2 regions of the Fictibacillus iocasae genome follow, and region 1 is predicted to be linked to the other one. Evidence: riboswitches for the same ligand, from Rfam matches in the RefSeq annotation. Region 1 holds a riboswitch; the other holds the start of a gene.
The links. A riboswitch is a leader RNA that binds a small molecule or an ion and turns the genes downstream of it on or off. The one in region 1 is predicted to bind thiamine pyrophosphate.
Positions count from the first base shown of each region.

Region 2: linked by a shared signal. The riboswitch ahead of thiC (phosphomethylpyrimidine synthase ThiC) and the one ahead of ACFQPF_RS01125 (ABC transporter substrate-binding protein) in region 1 are both predicted to bind thiamine pyrophosphate.

Region 1 covers NZ_JBHTCP010000002.1:234,884-242,104, reverse strand. The annotation lists gene ACFQPF_RS01135 (DUF6359 domain-containing protein) at 1-754, opposite strand, end outside; gene ACFQPF_RS01130 (DNA alkylation repair protein) at 1,030-1,716, opposite strand; TPP riboswitch at 1,968-2,078, shown strand; gene ACFQPF_RS01125 (ABC transporter substrate-binding protein) at 2,162-3,145, shown strand; gene ACFQPF_RS01120 (MTH1187 family thiamine-binding protein) at 3,160-3,450, shown strand; gene ACFQPF_RS01115 (ABC transporter permease) at 3,447-4,196, shown strand; gene ACFQPF_RS01110 (ABC transporter ATP-binding protein) at 4,196-4,945, shown strand; gene ACFQPF_RS01105 (TatD family hydrolase) at 4,942-5,751, shown strand; gene ACFQPF_RS01100 (hypothetical protein) at 5,766-6,116, opposite strand; gene ACFQPF_RS01095 (hypothetical protein) at 6,162-6,464, opposite strand; gene ACFQPF_RS01090 (VOC family protein) at 6,506-6,910, opposite strand; gene ACFQPF_RS01085 (ABC transporter permease) at 7,094-7,221, opposite strand, start outside.
Region 2 covers NZ_JBHTCP010000013.1:99,253-106,473, reverse strand. The annotation lists gene ACFQPF_RS07200 (N-acetylmuramoyl-L-alanine amidase family protein) at 1-611, opposite strand, end outside; gene ACFQPF_RS07195 (hypothetical protein) at 809-1,006, opposite strand; gene thiC (phosphomethylpyrimidine synthase ThiC) at 984-2,762, opposite strand; TPP riboswitch at 2,913-3,027, opposite strand; cobalamin riboswitch at 3,191-3,406, shown strand; gene ACFQPF_RS07185 (acyl-CoA thioesterase) at 3,885-4,376, shown strand; gene ACFQPF_RS07180 (VOC family protein) at 4,580-4,954, shown strand; gene ACFQPF_RS07175 (response regulator transcription factor) at 4,957-5,643, shown strand; gene ACFQPF_RS07170 (sensor histidine kinase) at 5,645-6,649, shown strand; gene ACFQPF_RS07165 (ABC transporter ATP-binding protein) at 6,751-7,221, shown strand, end outside.

The sequences.
Region 1 (7,221 bases):
GTGAATTATGACTTTCACCTTGAATGTCATGGATGCGAAGTCCTGAAATAGCAACATTATAAACAAACTCTGATACTCTACTGTCTTTCATTTTATCTTTTATTGCGATTGCCTTAATTGTTGTATCTTCGTTAATTGTAATAGGATCGGAATACATTTTGCTCTCTTTCGTCGGTACTGTCCCATCAAGTGTGTAATAAATTGCAGCACCTTCAGTTTTCGTTTCAAGTGTTACAGTTGTTCCTTTAGAAATAACACCTTGAGGAATTGAAGCGGTTACAACTTCAGCTTGAGGTTCTGCTGGGATCCCAGATACAAATGAGAATGATTTTGCATTTTTGTGACCTGGAACACCAAAATAAACAAGTAAATCTCCTGTTATTTGAATTTTTTTCTTTAAATTCTCAGAATGTGCTTTGAGATTTAAGGCTTCTCTTACCGCTCCACCTGGTAACTGGACTGCAAGGATTTTAGTTTTATCTGTTTCATTTGGTGAATCAGCTAAAGCAAGGTTTGTATCTTGAGTAAAGGGACCTTCAAACTGATATGAAATGGACGATCCGGTTCCACCTTTAACTGTTCCAACAATATAACCCTCAACAGTAGCAGTTCCTGTATTGTTCGCAATCGCCTCAGTAACTTTAAGAACACCTTCTGCATTCGCTTTCTGCTGTGAGATTGGTGCGAACAAGCTGATTACCATCGTTACGATGAGAACCAGTTTAGATAAATGACGAAAATGGTTTAACGCCACATTTACCACTCCTATACTTTTAATGTAAAACAAGTCAATTTAACTAGAATATAACACATATCGACACGTATTATTGTTCGGTTTTTGTTAAAATACTTCCAAAGACTTACATAAAATTTACATTAATAGTATCAAAAACCTAACATTCAATCTTAAAATAGGATAAAAGACCTCTAAAACATATTAATCAGATGAATGAATAAACGGGTGGGATTTATCTAAAGTGAACTCAATAAAGAGTGCTCCTATAATGGAACACTCTTCTCTTATCCCTATTAAGCTTTAATCGTTTTAGACGATACGTTTTTTAACGCTTCACGCTTTGATAGTGGTGAAAGAGCCAGCTGCGTTGTCACGTTCAAGACCCATTCTGGATCGGACTTGGCATATTCACGCAATGCCCATCCGATCGCTTTGTTAATGAAAAACTCTTTTGAACCTAGGTTCTCTTCAACAATATCCTTTAACAGCTCTACATTAGTATCACCTTTGTATTTGAGCTGATACAAAATCATTGTGCGCCTCAGCCAAAAGTTGTCCGATTGCCTCCAGTTCATACCGACTGTCTCTAACAGGTGTGGATAAAGACGGAACAGCTTGCCCGCATGGTTTGCGGCAATGTGGTCAATCGTGTCCCACCACGATTTGTTCACAATCATGTATTCTAGCAACTCGTAATCTTTTTCTTCCAGCTTTTTTAAGAAGCCATCCACCAGTCCCAGAGCGGCATAATGCAGCTCTCGCTCCGGCATCCGCCATAGCTCTTTAACGGCTTCTTGCAGCTGTTCTTTCTCCGGATATCCGTGTTTCTTAACGAACTGTTTAAATACATCCTTCCTGACAGGCGACTTCATGCCGACGAAAGGAAACTGATTTCGCATATAAGCTTCCATAGGCGCTGCGTTTTCTTCGTCTTTATGCTTATAAAATTCGTCTCTTAATTTCTTTGTATAATCAAGCATTGTGCCACTTCACTCCTTCTCACCTTACTATTCTATGCTTTTGTTAAAATGCCTTTTAGTAATTCGTGAGGTGAGACCCGCAAATTTTAGACCCGTAAAATCTGCTGAACGACCCGATTATCCTGATTTTGACCTGAATACCTCCACTATCGACCCGAATACTGTTATTAAAAGAAGATCAACCAGTAAAAAGTAGTACCGTACCCCGGCTGGTGTGCTATAATGAACGCGTTATCAAAAAAAATGAATAGCAAGGCATGTGGGGGGACCGGTGTTGCCGGTTGAGATTTCGCTCGTAGAAGCGTTGACCCTTTGAACCTGATCTGGTTGATACCAGCGGAGGGAACATACGAAAACTAGTAAACTTACGATATAACCGTATGCACCCGAGGTATCAACTCTGGGTGCTTTTTTTGTTGTCTTGTAAATTGAAGGGGGAAACAACATGAAGAAATGGCTCGCTGCTTTAAGCGTCGTCGTTTTGCTCGCCGGCTGCGGCACATCGTCTGACGGCGAGAAAACAGCTGACAAACTGAAAAAAGTGAAGGTTGTCTTAGATTGGACGCCAAACACGAACCACACAGGCCTTTATGTGGCAAAGGAAAAAGGCTATTTTAAAGAACAAGGACTTGATGTCGACATTATCATGCCTGGTGATGCCGGGGCCGATCAGCTTGTTGCGTCCGGAAAAGCTGATTTTGGCGTGAGCTATCAGGAGGGAATCACACAGGCTCGTATTCAGGACGTTCCGATTGTCTCAATAGCAGCGGTTATTCAGCATAACACGTCCGGCTTCGCCTCGCCTGTTGCCAAGAACATCTCGTCACCAAAAGATTATGAAGGAAAAACATACGGCGGCTGGGGCTCTCCGGTAGAGAAACAGATACTCTCTTCGCTAATGGATAAAGAAAACGCTGATGTAGAGAAGCTGAAAATCGTAAACATGGGAGACAGCGATTTCTTCACGGCTGTGAAGCGTGACATTGACTTCGCGTGGATTTTTTACGGCTGGACTGGAATTGAAGCCGAGCTTCGCGGTGAAAAGCTGAACATGCAGTACCTCACCGACTACAGCAAAAAGCTAGACTATTACACACCTGTGCTCGCGACCAATGAAAAGATGATCGCGAAAGATCCGGAAACCGTAAAAGCATTTTTGAAAGGTGCGGCAAAAGGGTATGAGTTTGCGATTGAGAAGCCTGATGCAGCAGCTGACATTTTAATAAAAGAAGTGCCAGACCTTAATTCGAAGCTGGTGAAAAAATCTCAGCAGTGGCTTTCTCCGAAATACAAGGATGATGCCGACCGTTGGGGCGAGCAGAAGCTGTCTGTCTGGAAAAACTACAGCGACTGGATGTACGACCATAAGCTGTTAGAAAAGAAGCTGGATGCGAAAAAAGCGTTCACGAACGACTATTTGCCGGAATAAGGAGGACACTTGTGATGAGCAATTCATTAGTCAGCATTCAGATCATCCCGAAAACAAAGAATGGCGAAAATGTCATCCCTTATGTGGATGAAGCAATCAAAATCATTGATGAAAGCGGCGTGAAATATGAGGTTCATCCGCTTGAAACGACAATGGAAGGCGACCTGACAGAGCTTTTTGCGGTCATTCAGAAAATGAACGAGCGCATGATTGAGATCGGTAGCCCGAACGTTATCTCACAGATCAAGGTGCTGTATCAGCCAGAAGGCATCACGATGGATGTGCTTACGGAGAAGTACCGATGAAAAAAAGATGGAGCGCACTTTGGCTCCTCTTTTTCATTCTGATAGTATGGGATGCTGTTGGCCGCTGGACTCAGGTGCCTGCGTGGCTCCTGCCCTCTCCGCTCAAAATTTTCTCAGCTGGACTGGAAGATTGGAGCAGATTTTATGTACACGTGCTGTCCACAGCCTCACTGTCATTTGTCGGATTTCTGACAGGTACGACGGCAGGACTTCTCGCTGCCATCCTGCTTCACCGTGTTCCCGCCTTAAGGCAGCCGCTTTATCCTTTCATCATCTTATCGCAGAACGTGCCCGTCATTGTGCTCGCCCCCCTGCTGGTCATATGGTTCGGATTCGGACTGCTGCCTAAGATTATCGTTATCACACTTGTATGCTTTTTTCCCGTAACCATTGCAGCACTAGACGGATTCAAGCAGACAGATAGAGAACTGGTGCACTATTTTACGATGTGTGGTGCGTCCAAAAGCCAGATGTTTTGGAAGCTGGAAATGCCGCATTCCCTGCCTTCCATTTTCTCCGGATTAAAGATCGCGGCAACCTACAGTGTGATGGGTGCCGTGATTTCAGAATGGCTAGGCTCAGAGCGAGGAATCGGTGTGTACATGACACTCGCTTCCTCATCGTTCCGTACCGACCGCGTCTTTGTTGCGATATTTTCTATCATGATGCTTAGCTTGCTGTTCTTTTTTATCATCGTCCTCTTGGAACGCAGAATGGTTGCACATCAGAGAAAGGAGCTGGGATAATGGCACAGCTTAAAATTCGGAATGTGTCCGTTTCGTTCGGTAAAAAGCAGATTCTTCATTCTGTGGATCTGCAGGTTAGCAATGGGGAGTTTGTCACCATACTCGGACCTTCCGGCAGCGGCAAGAGTACTTTGTTCCATTTAATCGGCGGTCTGCTGCATCCGGATAACGGACACATTTCGCTTAATAACCATGAGATTACTGGTGAACGAGGTCATATTAGCTATATGCCCCAGTCACCTTCTCTTCTCCCGTGGAGGACCATTCTGGACAACGTGCTGCTTGGTCAAGAATTATCAGGTATAGCAGATTCAGAGTATGCCAGAATGATGCTGCAAAAAGCGGGTCTCGGTGATTATGAAAAAGCGTATCCGCACGAGCTTTCGGGCGGAATGAAGCAGCGTGCCGCGTTTATCCGCGCATTACTCAGCCCGCAATCTGTTATCTGTCTTGACGAACCGTTTTCAGCACTCGATGAACTGACTCGTTTAGACATGCAAAAATGGCTCCTTTCCATCTGGCAGGAGCATCAAAAGACCATTCTGTTCGTGACTCATAACATCGATGAGGCACTGTTTTTGTCAGACCGGATTGTGGTGTTGTCACAAAAACCTGCGCATATTGTGAAAGAGTTTACCGTCCCATTCCCTCGCCCTCGGAATGAAGACATATTGCTCACGCGAGAGTTCTTAGAAGTGAAAAAGGATATCTATTACACACTGAAGCAGGGATTGGCGGTACAATCATGATTCCAATTTTTGATGCACACATTCATCTGGATCAATATAGCGATGAAGAACTGCACCAATTTTTCAGCCGTGATTTAGTTACTCTGAAAGGTATGATCTCGGTGTCCTTTAATCTTGCTTCGTGTAAAAGAAATCTGGAGCTTTCTCATAAGTATTCTCCGCTTGTGAAATGTGCATTCGGTTATCATCCCGAGCAGACGCTGCCATCCGATTCGGAAATGGCGGATTTGCTAAATTGGATGCACCGACACCTTGATGATATGACGGCAGTCGGCGAGGTCGGTCTTCCTTATTATCTTAGGCAAAAGAATCCACAGCTGAATCGGGATCACTATGCAGAGATTCTTGAGGAATTTATTAAAGCGGCGGTGTTGTGGGACAAGCCCATCGTACTGCATGCCGTATACGATGATGCTCCATTCGTGTGTGATTTGCTCGAAAAACACAATATATCGCGTGCTCATTTTCACTGGTTTAAAGGAGACCCGGTAACAACAGAACGCATGGCTCGAAATGGCTATTACGTTTCCATCACACCAGATGTCCTGTATGAAAGGGAGATTCAAAAACTAGCAGCATCTTATCCCATACAGCAGCTGATGGTAGAAACAGATGGCCCATGGCCGTTTGAGGGACCGTTTACCGGTCAAATGACACATTCAATCATGATTCATCAATCACTATCAGCGATTGCTGAAGTGAAGCAACTCACAATTGAATCCGTCTACTCATTAATCTATAAAAACTCTTTGAGATTTTACAGCGTTTCTGAGAGTTGCTATGAGCAACAGAAAAAGGACCTATAGAGCAGGTCCTTTTTCTAATGAAGCATCTTCTTTTTTGATTTGGTTTCCGTCACAAGAACGATAGGGTATAGAATGACCAAGAAGAAAGCGACATAGGTGGACTGGTCGTAGAAAGTTTTAAACAAAACGTGTGTCCATTTTGCCTCACCAATAATCCAATATGCCAAAAAATTTGAAATTCCTATTCCATCATTGGCTTCTGGAATAAGGCTTTGGGTGTAATTTTGTGACAGAGCAAGCACGGACAGGAAAGCAATAGCAATAGCTATGAACAATGTTTTTGAATAGGGCCTTACTATACCTGCTCTTTTAAAAATCAACCCTACTCCAAATAATATAAGTATACTGATCACTAAAAATAACAATAAATCTCCCCCTCATCCTCGAACGCACGAACTCAGAACACTCGCTTAGTTGACGTCTTGCCTTCCATATCTCTCATTTACTATTTTTTTCGCTGTCTCCCAGCTCGGAAAGTCCAATCCAACATAGTTCACTTTCTCTAACTCATCCGCAATCCTACGCGAATTTTTCATCGCAGAGCGATGACTCCCTTTGTTCCGATACTCCTTCATATGCTGCTCGCTTTCCCAAACGGTCAGTGTCCAGTAAGTAATCCAACCTTCGCTAATATAAGAGGAATGCAGAATCCCTTTCGCTTTTTTCGCTTGTATAATGGATCGGATGGTATGAAAAACGAACAGCGGCAGCATTCTTTTTCCTTCCAAGTGTAGTCTTGTGACGGAGATGAACATTAAACAAAACTTCTAGAATCGCTGCTGACTTGGCCAATCTTTTTCTGCATCTCTTTCTTGTCGAGATACTCGAACAGACCGATGCGGTTGCCCCACGGATCGGTGAAAGTTGCCCACATGACCGGTACCTCATCACGAGAAAAAATATCAAACTCTGCCACATTAAGGTCGCGGCAGATACGGTACCGTTCCTCTTCAATGCTCGAAACGCCTAAACGGAAAGGACCGTTCCCTTTAACCGGTGTCCCTTCTGCAACCTGCAGCCATGCTCCCAGCAGCAGTTCCCACTCCACAAACCCCTCATGCGCCTTGAAATCAGGTTCTCGTTGAAGCAATGCTTTATACCAGTCTACGCCCTTATTAAAATCCGAAACACACACTTGAAACGTAACCTCGTAAATCATTTCTCTACCACCTTTACTTTAATGAAATGTTAAGCTAGAACCGGCAAACCTTCGTTCATTCCATCAACATACCTCTACCTTTTTAATTTCCACTATATTACAATTCCTTAATCCTTATGAAATTCCTTTTTTCATAAAAAAGAAAAACACTTTCCCACATCAAGAAAAGTGTCTTGCAATCTATTAAAACAACACCATATTTCCCGTCGTTCTAGCGTGCTGCTCCGCTTTTCTCAAAATGAAGAACGACGCTGAACACAGCACCAATAGGACCGCTCCTAAAAGCCCGAGCGATGTACCCAGGTCTGCCA
Region 2 (7,221 bases), on a different contig from region 1:
ATGGTTCCGTTCAAGCTCGGCGAGGTGCGCACATTCAGATAAGATGCGGTTACCGTGCCGGTGTTCTGCTTTTTAACAGGCTTTCCTTGAGGCGGCGTTGCTGTTTTTTTATCTATAAGGATATAGGCAGACGAAACCCAGCCCGAAAGGCGGCCTGAGGTAATGTTCGCCCAGCCGTTTTTCTCTGCTGTGATCGTCACTTTAGCTCCGCTCTTAAGGGATCCTGTGATGCTCGCTTTTGTATGCGGCTGACTACGGACATTAAGAGAAGATGCCGTAACCGTTCCTGCTTTATTAGCTGCAGCCGTTACGTGGTGTGCTTGGTTCGCAGCAGTCAAAAAAGAAGAATGTACCCAGCCGTTTAGGTCCTTGTAGAGAATCTGTGACCAGCCGTTGCTCTCGGCGATTAGCTGAACCGTTTCTCCTTGTGGGACAGAGCCGATTCTCTCACTAGCTGTTCCAGGAGCTGATCTCACATTCAAGTTCGTTGCCGTAACCGTTGCCTCAGACGACGTGCGTCCATTTGCTGCGCCATGTGAAGCGATAGAGGAAACGCATAAAAAAATAACGAAAAACAAGACCAATGCCTTTTGATATGGATGAAGCTTCACCTTGTCCACTCTCCCTTTGCCGAAGTCAATAGTTGTGTTGTAGTTATCGGCACAATTCAGCAGATTTTTAGGCAAAAAGGGAGGGAGATGGGGTCCGGTACTGATGGGGTCCGGTACTTCATGACAAAATCGTGATAAAGTCGCGGATTTCCTGGTTATGGTACCGTACCCCAAGGTTTTTAAGGTTTTATCTCTCCTTACACGTTAGGAAACCGGCAGATGACGGCCTCGGTATAGCCGCACGACAGGCACGTGCGAATGTCGCTCTCGGACGTTTCAACAAACACATGGCGGCACTGGGTTTGCAGTGTGTGCACCTGCTCCTGCAGCTCACGCACCTTGGCGAGCAGCGCAAAAACGAGCACTGTGCAATTACGTGTACAGTCTGCCGCCATTTTCCACGAACTCCTTTGCTTTTCGTTTCATCCCTTTTTCTGCGTCTTCCAGCATCACACCACCGCCGCCGTCTCCCGTGCCATGAGTTTTCCGGATATTGTGCGAGATGCGCATCGAGCAAAATTTCGGACCGCACATTGAGCAGAAGTGCGCCGTTTTCGCTCCCTCGGCGGGCAGCGTTTCGTCATGGTACTCGCGTGCACGCTCCGGATCGAGCGACAAGTTAAACTGATCTTCCCACCGAAACTCAAACCGCGCTTTTGAAAGGGCGTTGTCACGGATCTGCGCCCGCGGGTGCCCTTTGGCCAGATCTGCCGCATGCGCCGCAATTTTATAGGCGATCACACCTTCCCGCACATCGTTTTTATTCGGAAGGCCAAGGTGCTCTTTCGGCGTCACATAACACAGCATCGCCGTCCCAAACCAGCCGATCATCGCCGCACCGATCGCAGACGTGATATGGTCGTATCCTGGTGCGATGTCAGTCGTGAGCGGCCCGAGCGTATAAAACGGCGCCTCGCCGCAAATGTCCATTTGCTTGTCCACGTTTTCTTTGATCATATGCATCGGCACATGTCCTGGTCCTTCGATCATCACCTGTACATCATGCTTCCAGGCAATTTTCGTCAGCTCGCCAAGCGTCTCGAGCTCAGCAAACTGCGCCTCATCGTTCGCGTCGGCAATGGATCCCGGACGCAGCCCGTCACCGAGCGACACGGCAATGTCGTACGCTGCTAAAATCTCGCAAATCTCTTCAAAATGCGTATATAAAAAATTCTCCTCATGATGGGCGAGGCACCACTGGGCGAGAATCGAACCGCCGCGCGACACGATGCCCGTTGTTCGTTTTGCGGTCATCGGAATGTACCGCAGCAGCACACCGGCATGAATCGTAAAATAGTCCACGCCCTGCTCCGCCTGCTCGATCAGCGTGTCGCGGTACACGTCCCACGTCAAATTTTCCGCGATGCCGGACACCTTTTCGAGTGCCTGGTAAATCGGCACCGTGCCGACCGGAACCGGCGAGTTGCGGAGAATCCATTCGCGGGTCGTGTGTATGTTCTTTCCTGTCGAGAGGTCCATGATCGTATCCGCACCCCAGCGTGTCGCCCATGTCATCTTTTCAACCTCATCCGCAACAGAAGATGTGACGGCCGAGTTGCCGATGTTCGCATTGATTTTCACATGAAAGTGGCGGCCGATGATTATTGGCTCGAGCTCTGGATGGTTGACGTTGCATGGGATGATGGCACGCCCTGACGCGACCTCATCACGCACGAACTCCGGCGTCATTCCTTCGCGCACCGCGACAAACGTCATTTCAGGCGTAATAATCCCGCGCCTGGCGTAATGCATCTGAGTCACGTTTCGGCCAGATGCCGCACGGAGCGGACGCCTGCCGTTTGACGGAAACTCAGCCGTTCTTGTGGGCGCACTATCATCACGTTTGTAGCCATTATCTTCCGGTATAGTTGTGCGCCCGTCGTATTCCTCCACATCACCGCGTTCCAAAATCCAACTATGGCGTAGTGCAGGCAATCCACGTGTGATGTCAGCACGATAATTCAAATCTGTATACGGCCCGCTCGTATCGTACACGGTGATCGGTTCGTTTTCCTCATGCCCGAGACTGTCGGACGTCGGATGCTGCGAGATCTCGCGCATTGGAACCCGCATACCATTGACCTCGTGATACACCTTCCGGCTCATTGGAAATGGCGATTGCAGCTGTACGTTCACGTCATGCTTGTTCATCAAAAAATTCCTCCTCATTTTTCGTGGTGATTCGGTATTACGCCAAATAAAAAGCCGGGCTCTGATGATTATAGATCAGAGAACCCGGCGGGAATGTGCAAGTAGGCTGCATACGTAGAATGAAGCAGATAGCATGTGAATGTATCGTGCTTCGGCTGCGCCCTGCTTCCCTCCGCTGGCATAATCCAGATCAGGTTCAAAGGGTCAAAGAACTTCAGACGCGTTCTCATCTCAGCCTGGCTAACAGGCACCCCTAGCAGAAAAGCTATGAAATTATGTTTATCATACAAAAGACGGGGCATGTATGCAAGTTTAGTCGGGACCACTAGTCGGGGGTCCGGTACCATGTAATTGAATCACTACCTATACCAGCATTTTCAAGAAAAAGTACCGTACCCCGGCATTCGCATGCTACACTAAAATTGAACAACCATATATCGCTTTATGGTGCTCTTTTTATCTAGTTTATATAAAGAGCTTAATAGGGAAGTCCGGTTCATCCCGGCGCGGTCCCGCCACTGTAAAAGAGAGTGCTCTCTACTAATTTTTCGCCACTGCCACTGTTCACTTTTTGAAAGGAATGGGAAGGCCAGGAGCAGCACGATGATCTTAGCCAGGAAACCTGCCATGAAGACTGACACTAGAAACCTACGGAAGATAGGGAGGTGCCGCGCAACGTTATTCATTCGTAACGCTTATTTGTGCACCCGTTCTGCTTTCATGCGGAACGGGTGCTTTTTTAATGGGGAGTTTGGGCGAGCGGCGATTGGCGCGCAAGCTGTTACGTGTGGCGCGCATATCGAAATAATTGATAGAAATCCGCTCGCAAGGTGAGTGGAATGGCGCGCAACCGCACAACGGCGTGAAAGAGGTCTCATTCGGCGCGCAAGCTGGCCCCAACCGCGCGCAAATTTTAGTTGTGGCGCGCAAACCCAAAAGTTGGCGCGAAAGCCGTTGAGAAGAGGAGGTTGACTAGTTAAAAATACGCCGGCAAATCCGCACGGCGCGAAACATTAACAAACCCGCTCGCATCCTATCTGTTTTGGCGCGGAACGACCCCGAAAATCGCTAAAACGGCGCGCATTTTTAGCATAAATAAACTCATAAAGGAGCACAACCAACATGACACTCTCAAACTACAACGTCCCATCCAGCCAGTCGTACACCATCCAGACGAGGCTCGTCATACCGCCCGATACGAACCATATTGATACGATTTTTGGCGGCCAGGTGCTGTCGTTTATCGACGAAATTGCCGCTATCACAGCGATGCGCCACAGCAACTCCGTCGTCGTTACCGCATCAATCGACTCGGTTAATTTTGTCGGTTCAGCGAAAGTCGGAGACATCCTCATCCTTCAAGCGTTCGTCGCGTCGACCGGACGAACGTCGATGGAAGTGTACGTCGAAGTATTCTCTGAAAATCTATTAAAAAAAGAAAAAAAGCTCACGACGACATCAATTCTCACAATGGTCGCAGTTGACGAAGATGGCAAGCCTTGCCCCGTACCAGGCGTTATTCCAGAAACACTGATGCAGCAACGTTTGCTTGAAACAGCACCCATCCGGCGAGAGCAGCGGAAAATACAACGAGAAAACAATCAGGTTAATTGAAATGTGTTCAGAACCCATTAATTGACAAGCGTATAACACAAGGAAATAATAAAGTCAGACACATAATGACCAGGGTCCGGTACGCACATAGCATGAATGTTGCTGCACCGCACTTTATACGGTGCGCGTACCGGACCCCGACTAAGGACCCTGACTAATCGGACCGCAACTTATCCAGCTACCAATGAGAGGAGCTACCAAGCATGAAAATCCAGATTAAAAGATTTGATCATATCCAGCTTTGCATTCCGGCAGGTGCTGAAAACGAGGCGCGTGCTTTTTACACAGATATTCTCGGGTTTCCGGAAAAAGAGAAGCCAGAGTCGTTAAAAGGAAACGGCGGGGCTTGGTTTCAGGCAGGAGAGATTGAGGTACATGTAGGCGTGGAGAACCGCGACAACTATGACACGAAAAGCCATCCAGCGTTTGAGGTAGAAGACGTTGAGGCAGTCCGCGCCTATTTAGAAGAAAACGGCGTGGAAACGTTCAATGAGAAGCCGATTCCGAATGTCACACGGTTCAGCTTTCGCGATCCGTTTAACAACCGCATTGAATTTCTGTCGAAGAAACGAACATAACAATGTTTAAATTATTGCTGATTGAAGATGATGCGACACTTTTCTCCGAAATACAAGATAGGCTGCAGCAATGGTCCTACGCGGTTCATGGAATTCAGGATTTTGGAAATGTTCTGCAGGAATTCACGACCGTCAAGCCAGACCTTGTGATCATTGATATTCAGCTGCCAAAGTTTGACGGCTTTCACTGGTGCCGGATGATCCGCTCTCATTCTAACGTGCCGATTCTCTTTTTATCCTCTCGTGACCATCCGACTGACATGGTCATGTCGATGCAGCTTGGTGCGGATGACTTTGTACAGAAGCCGTTTCATTTTGACGTGCTCATCGCTAAAATCCAGGCTGTCCTACGGCGTGTCTATAACTACAGCAGCGACGCCATCACGTTAAAAACGTGGTTTGGTGCAGCGATAGACAGCGACAAAAATACGGTCACCTTAAACGGAGAAGTCATTGAACTGACGAAAAATGAGATGTTTATCCTAAAAAAACTGCTGCAACACAAAAACAAAATCGTGACGCGCGACGAGCTGATCAAAAGCCTATGGGACGATGAACGCTTTGTGAGCGACAACACGCTTACCGTGAACGTGAACCGGCTGCGCAAAAAACTGGATGAACTGAAGCTCGGGCGCTATATCGAGACTAAGACAGGGCAAGGTTACATGGCCGCAGGAGAGGGACAATAAAATGATTTCAGCGTTTTTAAAAGAAAGGCGCAGCTGGATTGGATTCTTTCTGCTTTCGCAGCTGCTGATGCTGTTCATTGCCTTTATTGACAAAACCATTCCGCTCATGCCCGTCGTTTATATGATTTTTTTAGGAGTTATCCTGTTTGCCGGGTTTCTGGCACTGCGTTTTAAAAGAGAAACACGCTTTTACCGAAGCCTGCAACAGTGGGATCATGACTTGGATTTGTCGGATATCGCGGAACCAGTCAGTCCGCTGCAGCAAATAACAAGCGAGGCGATCACCTTGCAGACCGAACGGCTGAAGCGCTTGTCTGACGAGAACCGAATGCTGATGCAGACAGAAAAGGATGAGATGCTGTCATGGATTCATGAAGTTAAGACACCGCTCACCGCCATGCACCTCATACTCGACCGCGTGGAGGATCAACAGACAAAGTCGCAGCTCACCTACGAATGGCTGCGCATCCATCTCCTGCTCGATCAGCAGCTTCACCAAAAACGGATTCCTTTTATCCAAAACGATCTATACATTGAAAAGATAGACGTAGCAACGGTCCTTTCCGCCGAACTGAAAACCCTTCGTTCATGGTGTATGCAAAAGAAAATCGGGGTTGAAGTTGATCTGCAGGAGCAAGAGGTGCTGACAGATGGAAAATGGCTATCATTCATCATCCGGCAGCTGCTGACGAATGCGGTTAAATACAGTGAAAATAGCGATATCATCGTAACGAGTGCGGTAAAAGATGAACGGCTATTCCTGACGGTGAAAGACAACGGCCGCGGTATGGCTGTAAAGGATTTGCCGCGCATTTTTGATAAAGGGTTCACGACGACCTCTAATCACCACGATCAGGCGGCTACAGGAATGGGCCTGTATCTTGCGAAAAAAGCAGCCGATTCTCTGCATATTGCGATTCAGGTCCGTTCAACTCCGGGCCATGGCAGCGAGTTTACCCTCATCTTTCCGAAACAGAACGAGATGTCCCGCATCATCGGCATGTGACAGCATTGTCACATGCTTTTATCGTTTTGTTAGTCCAATCAAACGCAAAAGCTCCCCGCTGGCAGTATAGTTGAAGAAACAAGTCAAAGGGAAGTGAATACATGAATGTGTTAACCGCAAATCAAATCACCAAAAGCTACGGCAATAGATGGAACCGCCAGGAAGTGTTAAAAGGCATCGACATGAAGGTGGAGAAGGGGGAGTTCGTCGCCATCATGGGGGCCTCTGGCTCCGGCAAGACGACACTGTTGAACGTGCTGTCATCGATCGACAGAGTGAGCGGCGGAAGCATACAGGTGGAAGGAAAAGAAATCACGGCCATGAAAGAGCGCGAGCTTGCTCAGTTCCGCAAACATCACCTCGGCTTTATTTTTCAAGACTATAACCTGCTCGACACGCTGACGGTCAAAGAAAATATCCTGCTGCCGCTGTCGATTCGCAGCATTCCAAAGCGAGAGGCAGACGCTAAATTCCAAATCGTAGCTGAAGATCTTGGCATATATGAGCTGAAAGATAAATACCCGAATGAAATCTCGGGTGGCCAGAAGCAGCGAACCTCAGCCGCACGGGCA